4 regions of the Streptomyces sp. NPDC111516 genome follow, and region 1 is predicted to be linked to each of the others. Evidence: riboswitches for the same ligand, from Rfam matches in the RefSeq annotation. Region 1 holds a riboswitch; each other region holds the start of a gene.

The links. Region 1 has a riboswitch for cobalamin ahead of ACZ7L9_RS27210 (ABC transporter substrate-binding protein). Riboswitches for the same ligand answer to the same signal wherever they lie in the genome.
Region 2: another riboswitch for cobalamin. It lies ahead of ACZ7L9_RS07240 (ribonucleoside-diphosphate reductase subunit alpha); the one in region 1 lies ahead of ACZ7L9_RS27210 (ABC transporter substrate-binding protein).
Region 3: another riboswitch for cobalamin. It lies ahead of ACZ7L9_RS28065 (ABC transporter substrate-binding protein); the one in region 1 lies ahead of ACZ7L9_RS27210 (ABC transporter substrate-binding protein).
Region 4: another riboswitch for cobalamin. It lies ahead of ACZ7L9_RS00345 (cobalamin biosynthesis protein); the one in region 1 lies ahead of ACZ7L9_RS27210 (ABC transporter substrate-binding protein).

What each region holds. Positions count from the first base shown of each region.
Region 1 covers NZ_JBVKBV010000017.1:81,221-84,419, reverse strand. Annotated here, with positions in the region: gene ACZ7L9_RS27230 (aspartate/glutamate racemase family protein) at 1-222, opposite strand, end outside; gene ACZ7L9_RS27225 (GNAT family N-acetyltransferase) at 298-657, opposite strand; gene panD (aspartate 1-decarboxylase) at 689-1,114, opposite strand; gene ACZ7L9_RS27215 (hypothetical protein) at 1,348-1,557, shown strand; cobalamin riboswitch at 1,632-1,783, shown strand; gene ACZ7L9_RS27210 (ABC transporter substrate-binding protein) at 1,823-2,809, shown strand; gene ACZ7L9_RS27205 (FecCD family ABC transporter permease) at 2,806-3,199, shown strand, end outside.
Region 2 covers NZ_JBVKBV010000002.1:356,905-360,103, forward strand. Annotated here, with positions in the region: gene ACZ7L9_RS07240 (ribonucleoside-diphosphate reductase subunit alpha) at 1-1,722, opposite strand, end outside; cobalamin riboswitch at 1,862-1,989, opposite strand; gene mctP (monocarboxylate uptake permease MctP) at 2,145-3,199, opposite strand, start outside.
Region 3 covers NZ_JBVKBV010000018.1:124,282-127,480, reverse strand. Annotated here, with positions in the region: gene ACZ7L9_RS28070 (FecCD family ABC transporter permease) at 1-880, opposite strand, end outside; gene ACZ7L9_RS28065 (ABC transporter substrate-binding protein) at 877-1,917, opposite strand; cobalamin riboswitch at 1,976-2,165, opposite strand; gene ACZ7L9_RS28060 (beta-ketoacyl-[acyl-carrier-protein] synthase family protein) at 2,245-3,199, opposite strand, start outside.
Region 4 covers NZ_JBVKBV010000001.1:60,283-63,481, reverse strand. Annotated here, with positions in the region: gene ACZ7L9_RS00350 (cobyric acid synthase) at 1-438, opposite strand, end outside; gene ACZ7L9_RS00345 (cobalamin biosynthesis protein) at 435-1,448, opposite strand; cobalamin riboswitch at 1,594-1,721, opposite strand; gene ACZ7L9_RS00340 (hypothetical protein) at 1,895-2,125, opposite strand; gene ACZ7L9_RS00335 (inorganic phosphate transporter) at 2,202-3,199, opposite strand, start outside.

The DNA of each region.
Region 1 (3,199 bases):
CGTCGAACAGGTGCAGAGAACGGCGGAGGCACCTTCGGCGACGACGCCCGCGAGCAGCGCCCGGATCTCGTCCGACACCGCTTCGGGGCCCTCGTCCCTGGCCCGGGCGAGCAGGTTCTCGGACACGAGATGGCGCAGGGCGAGTCCGGGATGATCCGTGTCCCGGAGCGCGTCGAAGACCGGGACGTGGACCGGGGAGGTGTGCAGAAGTGCGAGTGTCATCGACCGAACGTACAACTCCCCGGTCCGGGTCGGGTCATCGGCCGAGTGGATCGGTGCAGTCCGCCGTGTTGATCACTACAACTCGGGGTGGGACGTGAGCTGCGCCTTCGCCCGCTCCACCAGTTCGGCCGGGGCCTCGGGAGCCCGGTCGGGGTGGCGCTCCGCCCACTTCGCGGCGTACGGGCAGAGCGGGACGACCGGGACACCCTCGCGGCCCGCCATGGCGTAGAACTCCTGGACGAGGGCGCCCGCGATGCCCTTGCCCTCGTGGCCGGGCTCGACGACGGTGTGCACGGCGACGAGCGCCGCGGGGTCGCCTTCCATCACGAAGTACGCGATGACTCCGGCGGCCTTCCCGTTCTCGTACGCGAGGAGGTTGCCGCGCGTGCGGTCGTCGCGGATGTCGAGTTCGATCCGGTCGGTCTGTTCTGCCATGACGGGTGCTCCCTCAGTGGTCGAGCCGGGGTCAGCGCGCCGCTGGGAGGGCGTGCGGGCTCCGTTCGGTGGCGGTGCCGGGTACGGGCTCGGAGGCATCGGCGCCGAGCGCGACGATCCGGTTGTCGGCATCGACATGCACGATACGCGGGGTCAGGCCGCGCGCCTCGGCGTCGTCGACCTGGGCGTAACTGATCAGGATGACCAGGTCACCGGGGTGGACGAGGTGGGCGGCGGCGCCGTTGACGCCGATGACACCGGAGCCGCGTTCGCCCTCGATGACGTACGTCTCCAGGCGTGCACCGTTGTCGATGTCGACGATGTGCACCAGCTCGCCGGGCAGCAGGTCCGCCGCTTCCATCAACTCGGCATCGACGGTGACGGAACCGACGTAGTGCAGGTCGGCCTGGGTCACGGTGGCCCGGTGGATCTTGGACTTGAACATCGTGCGCAGCAATCTGTACTCCTGGAAGAGGGCTCCCTGCCAGCTTTGTGCAGGTCAAGGGCGTTCTTCACTGTACAACTGCACGCCTTGGACTCGTAGATTGCAGAGAACATCAGTTCACGCTCGCGAGCAGGCTCCCTGCCTGCGATTCCGCGCGAATCAGGCTGTTGCAACGCGGCCGATCGGGCACCTGACCGGAAGGCCATCTCGGAATTCTGGGGGACTGATGCTGATCAGATGCTGACTTGACGGCACCACTCAGCAGGCCACGGCCTGTTACGGGACACGCCCACCGGGCCAACGGCCGTAGCCGCGCCCAGCCGACCGCCGCCGTGGTGGACGCGCAGAGCGTGAAGGTTTCGGGAAACGTTACCGAGACCAGCCAGGGCATCTACGCCGGCAAGAAGATCAAGGGACGCAAGCGTCGTCTGATCACCGACACCACAGCAGCCTGAATGGTGGTCAGATGCCCTCGGTCGTCGCGGACCTCGGCGTCCGGGGCCGACCAGGGCCGACAACGCACGGGTCGGGACCTGTCGGAATGCGCGGTCTGACAGAATGGGCTTCGAAAATTCAGGCGACGCGCGTCAGGAAACCGGTGTGAATCCGGTACGGTCCCGCCACTGTGACCGGGCTGCAGCAGCCCGGAAGCCAGATACTGGCCGCGCCGCCTTCTCGTACGACCCAGGGGACGAGGACATCCCCCGGAAAGGCTCGGCCATGCCCCGGATCCGCCGTGTACCACTCGCGCTCATACCGCTGCTTCTGCTGCCGCTCACCGGATGCGGCTCCGGCACGGACGGCGAGGACAAGGCAAAGGCCGCACCGGCCGTCGACGGTTTTCCCTACACGGTCACCAACTGCGGTACGAAGACGACCTTCGACGCCCCGCCGAAGCGGGTCGTCACCATGAACCAGCACGTCACCGAGATCGTGCTGGCCCTCGGGCTCCAGGACCGGCTGACCGGGACGGCCTACCTGGACGACAGCATCCTGCCGGAGTACCGGTCCGCGTACGCCGGGACCAAGGTGCTCGCGAAGGAGTACCCCTCCAAGGAGGTGCTGCTCGGCGCCAACCCCGACTTCGTCTACGGCGGGTACAGCAGCGCCTTCGACAAGGCCAAGGGCCTGGACCGGGCGGGACTTCAGAAGGACGGCATCAACACCCGGCTGAACATCGAGAACTGCACCAAGGGCAAGGTCGGTATCGATCAGCTCGCCACCGAGATCACCCAAGTCGCCAGGATCTTCGGCGTACCGGAACGCGGCAGGAAGCTGATCGCCGAGGAGCGACAGAAGATCACGACGGTCGAGGCAGGGCTCAAGGGCTCCTCACGTCCCTCGGTGTTCGTGTACGACTCCGGCGACAGCTCCGCGTTCACGGCGGGCGGCAAGGGCATCGGCAACGAGATCGTCCGGCTCGCCGGGGGCCGGAACGTCTTCGCGGACCTCGACGCCACCTTCGGCGACGTGTCCTGGGAGCAGGTCATCAAGCGCAAGCCCGAGGTGGTCGTGATCTACGACTACGGAGGCACCACGATGGCAGCCAAGAAGAAGCGGCTGCTGAACGATCCGGCACTCGCGAACGTGCCGGCGGTCAGGAACAAGAAGTTCGCGGTGCTCCCGCTGTCCTCGGCGGTGCTCGGTGTCCGGGTCGCCGACGCCGTGCAGGACCTGGCCGGGCAGCTGCACCCCGGCACTCCGTGAGCGCGGAGTCCGCCCGCCCCGGCCCGAAGTCCGTCCTGCGCTCGGCCCCTGTCGTGATCGGCGTCCTCACGGTGCTGCTGCTCGCGGCGGCGGTGGCCGGTCTGGCGCTCGGCCCGGTACGGATTCCGCCGGGCGAGGTATTGAGTACGGTCCTGGGCGGTGAACGCACCGGTGCGTACCCGACGATCGTGTGGGAGGTACGGATGCCCAGGGTGCTGCTCGGGGCCGTCGTCGGCGCCGGGCTGGCCCTGTCGGGCACGGTGCTCCAGGCGCTGGTGCGCAACCCGTTGGCCGATCCGTTTCTGCTGGGCGCCTCGTCCGGGGCGTCAGCGGGCGCCGCCGTGGTCGTCGTGCTGGGGGTCGGCGCCGGAGCGGCCACCGACGTGGCGC
Region 2 (3,199 bases), on a different contig from region 1:
CTCGGACCAGGCCGGCAGCGGGCCCGACCGCTCGGCGAGATCGCAGGACGCCTCGTACGCCGCGAGCATGATCCGCTCGGAGATCTGCGTGGAGAGCGCGCGGGCCTCGGGGGAGTCGAACGGCAGCCGCAGCTGGAAGAAGACGTCCTGCAGACCCATGGCCCCGAGGCCGACGGGGCGCCACTTCGCGTTGGAGCGGCCGGCCTGCTCGGTCGGGTAGAAGTTGATGTCGACGACCCGGTCGAGGAAGGTCACGGCGGTACGGACGGTGGCGTCCAGCCGCTCCCAGTCGATGGAGCCGTCGGCGACGAACGCGCCGAGGTTGACCGAACCCAGGTTGCAGACGGCCGTCTCGCCGTCGTCGGTGACTTCGAGGATCTCGGTGCACAGATTTGACGAGTGGACGACGCGGCCCGGCTCGGCGGTCTGGTTCGCGGTGCGGTTGGAGGCGTCCTTGAACGTCATCCAGCCCTGGCCGGTCTGCGCCAGGGTCCGCATCATCCGGCCGTACAGCTCACGGGCCGGCATCGACTTGCGGGCCAGCCCCTTGGCCTCGGCGGCCCGGTACGCGGCGTCGAACTCGTCGCCCCACAGGTCGACCAGCTCGGGCACGTCCGCGGGCGAGAACAGCGACCAGTCACCGTCCGCGTCGACCCGGCGCATGAACTCGTCCGGGATCCAGTGCGCCAGGTTGAGGTTGTGCGTACGCCGCTGGTCCTCGCCCGTGTTGTCGCGCAGCTCCAGGAACTCCTCGATGTCCGCGTGCCAGGTCTCCAGATAGACGGCGGCGGCGCCCTTGCGACGGCCGCCCTGGTTGACCGCGGCGACGGAGGCGTCGAGCGTCTTCAGGAACGGCACGATGCCGTTGGAGTGCCCGTTGGTGCCACGGATCAGCGAACCGCGGGCGCGGATGCGGGAGTACGAGAGACCGATGCCGCCCGCGTGCTTCGAGAGCCGCGCCACCTGGTGGTAGCGGTCGTAGATCGAGTCGAGCTCGTCGAGCGGGGAGTCCAGCAGGTAGCAGGAGGACATCTGCGGGTGCCGGGTGCCGGAGTTGAACAGGGTCGGCGAGGACGGCAGATAGTCGAGCCGGCTCATCAGCCCGTACAGCGCCGCGACTTCGTCCAGGGCCCGTTCCGAGTCGTTCTCGGCGAGCCCGGAGGCGACCCGCAGCATGAAGTGCTGGGGCGTCTCGATGACCTGGCGGGTGTGCGGGTGGCGGAGCAGATAGCGGCTGTGCAGGGTCCGCAGCCCGAAGTAGCCGAAGCGGTCGTCGGCGCCGTCGGCGAGCGAACGCTCCACCAGCGCGTCGAGGGCGGCCGCGTGCAGCGCGACGAACTCGGCGGTGCGGTCCGCGATCAGGCCCTCGCGGTGCCCGACGGCGACCGAGGCGGAGAAGGAGACTGCGCCCTGGCCGGCCGCCTCGTCGGCGATGGCGAGGGTCAACAGCCGGGCGGCGAGCCGGGAGTAGGCAGGGTCCTCGGAGATCAGCCCCGCGGCGGCCTCGGTGGCCAGCGCGCGCAGCTCGGCCTCGTCCGCCCGGGCGCTGCGGCCGCGCAGCGCGGCGGCGGCGACCCGACCGGGGTCGGTGTCGGGCAGATCGACGGTGAGGTCGGTCAGGGTCCGCAGCAGTGCGGTCCTCGGTCCGTCGTGTGCGGTTGCCTCGGACTCGGCCACTTCGGACACGGCGGCTGAAGCCGGATCGGCTGGCGCGATGGTCACGTGGTGCTCTCCCTCGCTCGGCTCGGGGCCGGCGGGGAACGGGGCAGCCGGGCAGAGGCGGGCCCGGGCCGGGGCAGCACTCCGTACGGCGTCCACCGGCCCAACCGCGAGGCCCGGACGTCTGGCATCCGGTTCGGTCGAGCCGGATGCACTGTCGGCAGGTCCTCGGACTTACTCGGGGGTGCGCAAAAGCGCACCGAACACACCGTTGCGGGACAGTTCCGGATTCGCACCGGATTCCCCTGCGGCGACAGCGAGCATGAGCATACATGTGGGGGCCGCCGGATGAGACAGCCCCCACATGTTGTGTCGCGTAACGGAACTCGGGACGCGCGTACGGCCCGTTGCTGAGCGCACGGACGGCCCGTCGCGCCCCGTTGGAAGGGGCTCGACGGGCCGTCGTACGGCTGTGGGAGCGGCCGTCAGTGGCCGCCGCCCGGTGCCCCAGCCGTGGCCGGCGGGAGTTCCACCTGGACGCCACGGTCGCCCGCGTCGGCCGTGTAGTCGGCCGGCGAGGTCTCGTCGACCCCGGCGGGCGCCTTCACGGCGTTCAGGACGAAGGTGAGCACCACCGTCACCACCGCGTTCAGCACGAACGCGGTCAGGCCGATGTAGCCGATCTCGCCGATGCCCGGGATCTCCTTGGACGACCCGCCGAAGTGCGCCTGGGTCGGGCTGGCGACGCCGTACGCGGCCACCGTCCCGTACACCATGCCGACCGCCCAGCCCGCGAGCAGCGCCCAGCGGTGGAACCAGCGGGTGAACAGGCCGCCGACCAGGGCCGGCATCGTCTGGAGGATCCAGATCCCGCCGAGCAGCTGGAAGTTGATCGCGACCGTCTTGTCCATGGTGAGGACGAAAGCGAGCGCGCCGACCTTCACCAGCAGCGACACCAGCTTGGAGACCTTGGTCTCCTGCTCCGGGGTCGCGTCCGGCTTCAGGAAGTCCTTATAGATGTTGCGGGTGAAGAGGTTCGCCGCGGCGATCGACATGATCGCTGCGGGCACCAGCGCGCCGATGCCGATGGCCGCGAACGCGACGCCCGCGAACCAGTCCGGGAACATGTTCTCGAACAACTGCGGGATGGCCAACTGCCCGTTGTCGACCTTGATTCCGGCGGCGATCGCCATGAAGCCGAGCAGCGCCAGCAGGCCGAGCATCAGAGAGTACAGCGGCAGGATCGTGGTGTTGCGCCGGATCACATTGCGGCTGCGGCTGGAGAGCGTCGCGGTGATCGAGTGCGGATACATGAACAGCGCCAGCGCCGAGCCCAACGCCAGGGTGGCGTATCCCCATTGACCCGCCTCGCCCGGCGCCAGCGCGCCGCGCGGCTTGCCGGTCGCCGGGTTGGTCTGCGAGAACGCCTCGCCCGCCTTGGCGAAGATGTCGTGGAATCCGCCCAGCTTGATCGGGATGTAGATGATCGCCACCGCGATGACCAGATAGATCAGCCCGTCCTTGACGAACGCGATCAGCG
Region 3 (3,199 bases), on a different contig from region 1:
CGTGCGGGAGTACCAGGCCGACGAAGCCGATGGCGCCGGCCGAGCTGACGAGTGCGGCGGTCAGCAGCGCGGTCGTGCAGAGCAGCACGATCCGGGCGCGGGCGACCTGGACGCCGAGCGCGGCGGCGGCGTCCGGGCCGAACGCGAAGGCGTCGAGCGTACGGGCGTGTCCGAGGCAGACCAGCAGCGTCAGGACAAGAACGGCGGAGCAGATCCACACGTCGGTCCAGCCGACCCCGCTGAGCGAGCCGAGCAGCCAGAACAGCACCCCGCGGGTCTGCTCGGCGTCGGCGGAGGTCATTACCACGAAGGAGGTGAGCGCGGAGAACAGCTGCATAGCCGCCACACCGGAGAGGACGACCCGGTCGGTCGTGCCGCCCAGGGTGTGGCTCAGCAGCAGAACGAGGGCGAACGAGCACAGTGCGCCGATGAACGCGCCGGCCGAGATCGACACCGCTCCCCCACCGACCCCGAGGACGACGACCACGACCGCGCCGGTCGACGCGCCGGAGGAGACGCCGAGGACGAACGGGTCGGCGAGCGGGTTGCGGAGCAGGGACTGCATGACGGTGCCGCACACCGCGAGTCCGGCGCCGCACACCGCCGCGAGCAGGGTGCGTGGCATGCGCAGGTTCCAGATGATGCCGTCCCGGATCGGGGTGAGCCGCGTCCGGCCCCAGCCGAGGTGGGCGGCCACCGTGGACCAGACGTCGGCGACGGAGATGCGGGCGGGGCCGATGGTTACGGCGACCGCGACGGACAGCACGAGCAGCGCGACGCCGCAGGCCCACAGGACCCCGCCGCGCAGCTTCCGTACACCGTCCCCGCCTTGGGAGGCTCGCCGCGCGCCCTCCGCCCAGGTCCGCTCGGTGTCCGTCACTGCGCGAGCCCGAACGTGCGCAGCCCGGCGGCGACGCGTTCCACGCCCTCGACCGTCCGGATGGACGGGTTCATGGCCTGGCCGCTGAGCAGGATGTACCGCTGGTGCCTGACGGCATCCATGTTCTTCGTGGCGGGGTTGGACTCCAGGAATTCGATCTTCTTCGCGGCGCTCTCGGCGGTCTGTGCCTTGCGGGTCAGGTCACCGATGACCAGGACGTCGGGGTTGCGGTCGGCGACGGTCTCCCAGCTGATCTGCGGCCATTCCTCGTGCGTGTCGTCGAAGACGTTCTTCGCGCCGAGTTCCCCGGTGATGACTCCAGGTGCTCCGCAACAGCCGGCCAGGTACGGGGCCTTGGAGTCGGAGAACCAGTAGAGGAGAGTGGTACCGGAGGCGTCGATGGACCCGGTCGCCTTCTCCACCCGGGCCCGCAGCCGCGCCACGAGCGTGTCGCCGCGCTTCTGCACGCCGAACATCCTGGCCAGGTCGTGCACTTCGCCGTAGACGATGTCCATGGTCAGTGGCTCGATACGGGCTCCGTCGCCGCCGCCGCTGTTGTCCTTGCCGGTGCAGTCGGCGGGCGAGACATAGGTGGGGACGCCCAGTTCCTCGAACTGTTCGCGGGGGGCGACGCCGCCCTTGGCGAGGGTCGACTCGAACGACGCGCTGATGAAGTCGGGCTCCTGGTCGAGGACCTTCTCCGACGAGGGCCGGTTGTCGGCGATCCTGGGGACCTCGGCGTTGGCCTTCTCCAGGCCCTTCATCACCGGGTCGGTCCAGGTCGCGGTGGCGGCGAGCCGGTCGGCGAGGCCGAGGGACAGCAGGATCTCCGTCGACCCCTGGTCGACCGAGACGGCGCGGTGCGGCGGGGCTTCGACGGTGACGGTGCGTCCGCAGTTCTTCAGCGTCACGGGATATCCGTCGGCAGAGCCGGACTTCGCGGCGGAGTTGCTCGTTCCGCGGCCGCAGGCGGTCAGCAGGACGAGTCCCGCCGTGAGCAGGGCGATGGTGCGGACGGGGCTGGCTATGGACGGCACGGAGTCCCTCTGCGTCTCTGGGCCCATGCGCGGAGCCCGTTGGAGTTCTGCGCCCGGTACCGGGTCGCAGCCGCCAGCAGGTCTTCGGACTCGGGTTCCTTCGGACGGGACGCCTTCCCAGGACACCCGAGGGTGGGTCCCAGTGGCCGTGGCCCCGCCCGTCCCCCTCACCGCTGCGCGTCAGTTCCGGATTCTCACCGGATTCCCTGACTCCTACATGGAGTTCGACTGGCCCCGGCAAGCTATCACGAGCGTCTATGCAGCTCATGGGCGGTGTGGCCGGTGGTACGCCGGGCGGTGCCCCCGGTCGCACCACCCGCCCGACGCCTACGGACGCTGAAGGGCGATCACGGCGTTGTGTCCGCCGAATCCGAAGGAGTGGCTGATGGCGCGCCGGACAGGCAGCCGCAGAGGTTCTTCGGTGACGCAGTTGATGTCGAACTCGGGTGCCGGTGTGTGCAGGTTGGCGATCGGCGGTACGACTCCGCGCTGGAGCGTGAGGACGGTCAGTCCGGCCTCGATCGCTCCGGCCGCCCCCATGCAGTGCCCCAGCACGCCCTTCGGGGCGGTGACGGGCGGCCGGTGCGGGTAGACCCGGCCGATGAGGGCGGCCTCGGTGGCGTCGTTGAGCGGCGTCGCCGTGCCGTGCGCGTTGATGTGCTCGACGTCCTCGGCCGCCCAGCCCGCGTCGTGCAGCGCGGCTTCGACGGCCGCCTGGGCGACCGCGCCGGACGGGTGCGGGGTGGTGGGGTGGTGGGCGTCGGTGGTGGCGCCGGTGCCCGCGAGCAGTGCCCGGGGTCCGGCGCCCCGGGCTGCGGCGTCGGCCGCCCGTTCCAGCACCATGACGGCGGCGCCCTCGCCCATGACCAGCCCGGCACGGTCGGCCGCGAAGGGCCGGCACCGCCTGGCCGGGTCGCCGTGTGCCCGGGCCGCGGCTCCGGACCGGGCGAACCCGGCCATGGCGGCCGGGTAGACGATCGACTCGGTGGCTCCGGCGATCGCGATGTCGCACTGCCCGGTGACCAGGAGATCGCGGGCGACGGACAGGGCGGTGACACCGGACGAACACGCGGTGCACGGTGCCATGCTGGGACCGGTGGCCCGCAACTGGATCGCGATCTCGGCCGCCGGCATGTTCGGGATGGTGAGCAGGATGCCCGACGGCGAGATGGCATCCGGTCCGTGCCGTTCGAGTACGACGGCCTGCTCGGTCAGTGAGGCGGAGCCGCCGCTGCTGGTGCCGACGACCACCGCGACCCTGCTGCCCTCCCACCGCGCCGGG
Region 4 (3,199 bases), on a different contig from region 1:
CGTGCGCCGCAGATTGATCTCGGCCGGACTGCCCGCCCCCTCGCAGATCACTGCGTCATACGTGCCCCGAAGCTGCTCCAGACAGTCGACGACCGTGGAGAGAAGCGCTTCCTGCCGGCCCCCGTGGTAGCCGCGCGCGCTCATCTCGCCCACCGGTCTGCCCATCAGGACGACCTGGCTGGATCGGTCGCCGCCGGGCTTGAGCAGGACCGGGTTCATCAGCGCGGTCGGCTCGACCCGTGCGGCCTGGGCCTGCATGGCCTGGGCGCGGCCGATCTCGGCACCCTCGCGGGTGACGAACGAGTTCAGCGACATGTTCTGCGCCTTGAAGGGCGCCACCTTCACACCCCGGCGTACGAGCCAGCGGCAGATGCCCGCGGTGACGACGCTCTTGCCCGCGTCCGAGGTGGTTCCGGCGACCAGCAGTCCGCCGCTCATGTCCGTCTCCGTCCTGCGATCGAAGGTCCTGCGATCGAACGTCCTGCCATCGGGCGTTCCGCGATCCGTCGGGCGGCGAGGGCCACGCCCAGTCGGCCCGCCACGCACACGCCGAGGGCCAGCGCACTCACCCGGCGCGACAGCCGTACCGCGCGTTCGATGTCCTGGCTCTCCACCGCCCGGCCCGTCTCCCCGTTGAGGACGGGACGGTGCTCGACGCGGCCGCCGTACGCGAGCGTCCCGCCGAGCCGCACGCCGAGCGCGCCCGCGAACGAGGCTTCCACCGGGCCCGCGTTGGGGCTCGGGTGCTTGGCCGCGTCGGCTCGCCACGCCCGTGCCGCTCCACGTGACCGCCCCCCGGAGGCCACGGCGAGCAGGGCGGTGAGCCGGGCACCGGGCCACCCCGCGAGGTCGTCGAGGCGGGCCGAGGCCCAGCCGTAGCGCCGGTGGCGGGGCGACTTGTGGCCGACCATGGCGTCGAGCGTGTTCGCGGCCCGGAAGCCGACGAGCCCGGGCACACCGGCCAGCGCACCCCACACCAGGGCGCCGACCACGGCGTCCGAGGTGTTCTCGGCCACGGACTCCACCACGGCACGGGCGATCTGCGGCCCGTCGAGGGAGTGCGGATCGCGCCCGCACAGATGCGGCAGCCGCTCGCGGGCGCGGTCGATGTCACCGGCGGCCAGGGCGTCGCCGATGCTCCGGGCCTCACGCCCCAGGGAGGTACCACCGACGACGGACCAGGTGGCGGCCGCGGTCAACGCGACGGCGGCGGCTGGGTGGCCGCGTACGGCACGGGTGATCAGCGCGGCACCACCCGCGGCACCTCCGGCGCAGACGAGGGTGTGCAGCGCGCCCCACCCGCGGTGGTCGCGCCACAACCGGCGCTCGACGCCCGCCGCGGCCCGCCCGAAGGCGGCGACCGGATGCCCCCTGCGGGGGTCACCGAGCAGCAGATCGCCGATCAGGCCGGCTGTGGCGCCGTACGCGAAAACGCGGTCGGCACGCACGGCTCAACCGGCCGTTACGCCTCGAAGGAGCTTCGTACAGGCGGCTCTCGACGAGAGCGCCACAGCAACGGACGCACGGCAGCCAGGCATGGCGATATGTCCTCACTCAGGGTCCGCGCCCTGGTTCGACGTGACCGGCGACGAGAGTCTCCTGGCTCCCGGATCCGCAGTTCCCCCGGCCTTCCAGCCCGCTCGCGCGTGCCGTGACTTCCGTGTGGGGGACTGCTCCCCGGTGACAGTGGCGGGACCGCGCCGGATTCGCACCGGCTTCCTCTGCTGTCGCCGTAATTGGCTCCGGCAGTCCATCACGCTCCGCGAACGCCCGTCAACCTGCCGTTGACCTGCGACGGCGCAGTGTGCTGAGGCCCACACCGGGTCGGGCGCAGCACTTCGGGCCGGACACACGGCGTGTGTCCGGCCCGAAGTGGGAGCGCGCGCGGCCGCTCTCAGGCGACGATCAGATAGATCCCGTACGCGACCGCTGCCGCGCACAGCGCGAAGCAGACGTACGCACCGGCGCGGGCCAGTAGCAGTGAGCCGCCGGAGCCGCCCTGCGTGGCCGGTTCGGGCTGCTTGGAGAGGCCGACGATGCCCAGGGTGAAGAGGCCGACCAGCGCGACGGTGGCGACGAGGGAGACGCCGAAGACGGTGCCGAGGGCTGCCCAGTCGATTTTCATGCTGAATCCTTTAGACGGCGGGCCCGGACGGCGGGCCCGGACGGCGGGCCCGGGCGGACCGGCCTGGACGGTCGGCCTAGACGGTGGCGGGTCGCGCCGGGTCCGGGGTGGTTCCGGCCGGGGCCGGAATGGTGGTCTTGAGGTCCTGCGCCGCTGCCTGGGCCGCGGTGAGCGGTGGGCTGACGGCGGCGATGGCCGTGGTGACGACACCCGCGGGCTCGGTGATGCCGTCAGCCGGTGCGACATCGCCGTGGCCGACCGGCTTGCGGCGCGACAGCATCCAGATCGCCCCGGAGCCCACGACCAGCAGCGCCGCGACGACCACGACGCCCCAGGTGCCCTGTTTGGTGAGGAATTCCGCGCCCGCGCCGACCAGGCCCGCGGCCGGCAGGGTCAGACCCCAGGCGACGAACATCCGGGTGGCGGTGGACCAGCGGACCACACCGCCCTGGCGGCCGAGGCCCGCGCCCATCACGGCGCCGGAGCAGGACTGGGTGGTGGAGAGGGAGAAGCCGAGGTGCGAGGAGGCCAGGATGACCGTGGCCGCACTGGTCTGGGCGGCGAAGCCCTGCGGCGGCTTGAGGTCGGTGAGGCCGCTGCCCATGGTGCGGATGATGCGCCAGCCGCCCAGATAGGTGCCGAGCGCGATGGCCAGACCGGCGGAGACGATCACCCAGACCGGCGGGTTGGAACCGGGGTGCAGGACGCCCCCGGTGACCAGCGCCAGGGTGATGATGCCCATGGTCTTCTGCGCGTCGTTGGTGCCGTGGGCGAGGGAGACGAGTCCGGCCGAGGCGATCTGACCGGCGCGGTAGCCCTTGGCGGTGGCCTTTTCCTGGGCGTCGTTACGGATCTTCCCGCCGATCCGGTACGTCAGCCTGGTGGCCAGCATCGCGGCCAGACCGGCGACGATCGGGGCGGCGACCGCGGGGAGCAGCACCTTGGTGACGACGGTGCCGCCGTTGACCGACGACCAGCCCGCCGACATCACCGCCGCGCCGATCAGGCCGCCGAACAGGGCGTGCGAGGAACTGGACGGCAGCCCGACCAGCCAGGTCAGCAGATTCCACAGGA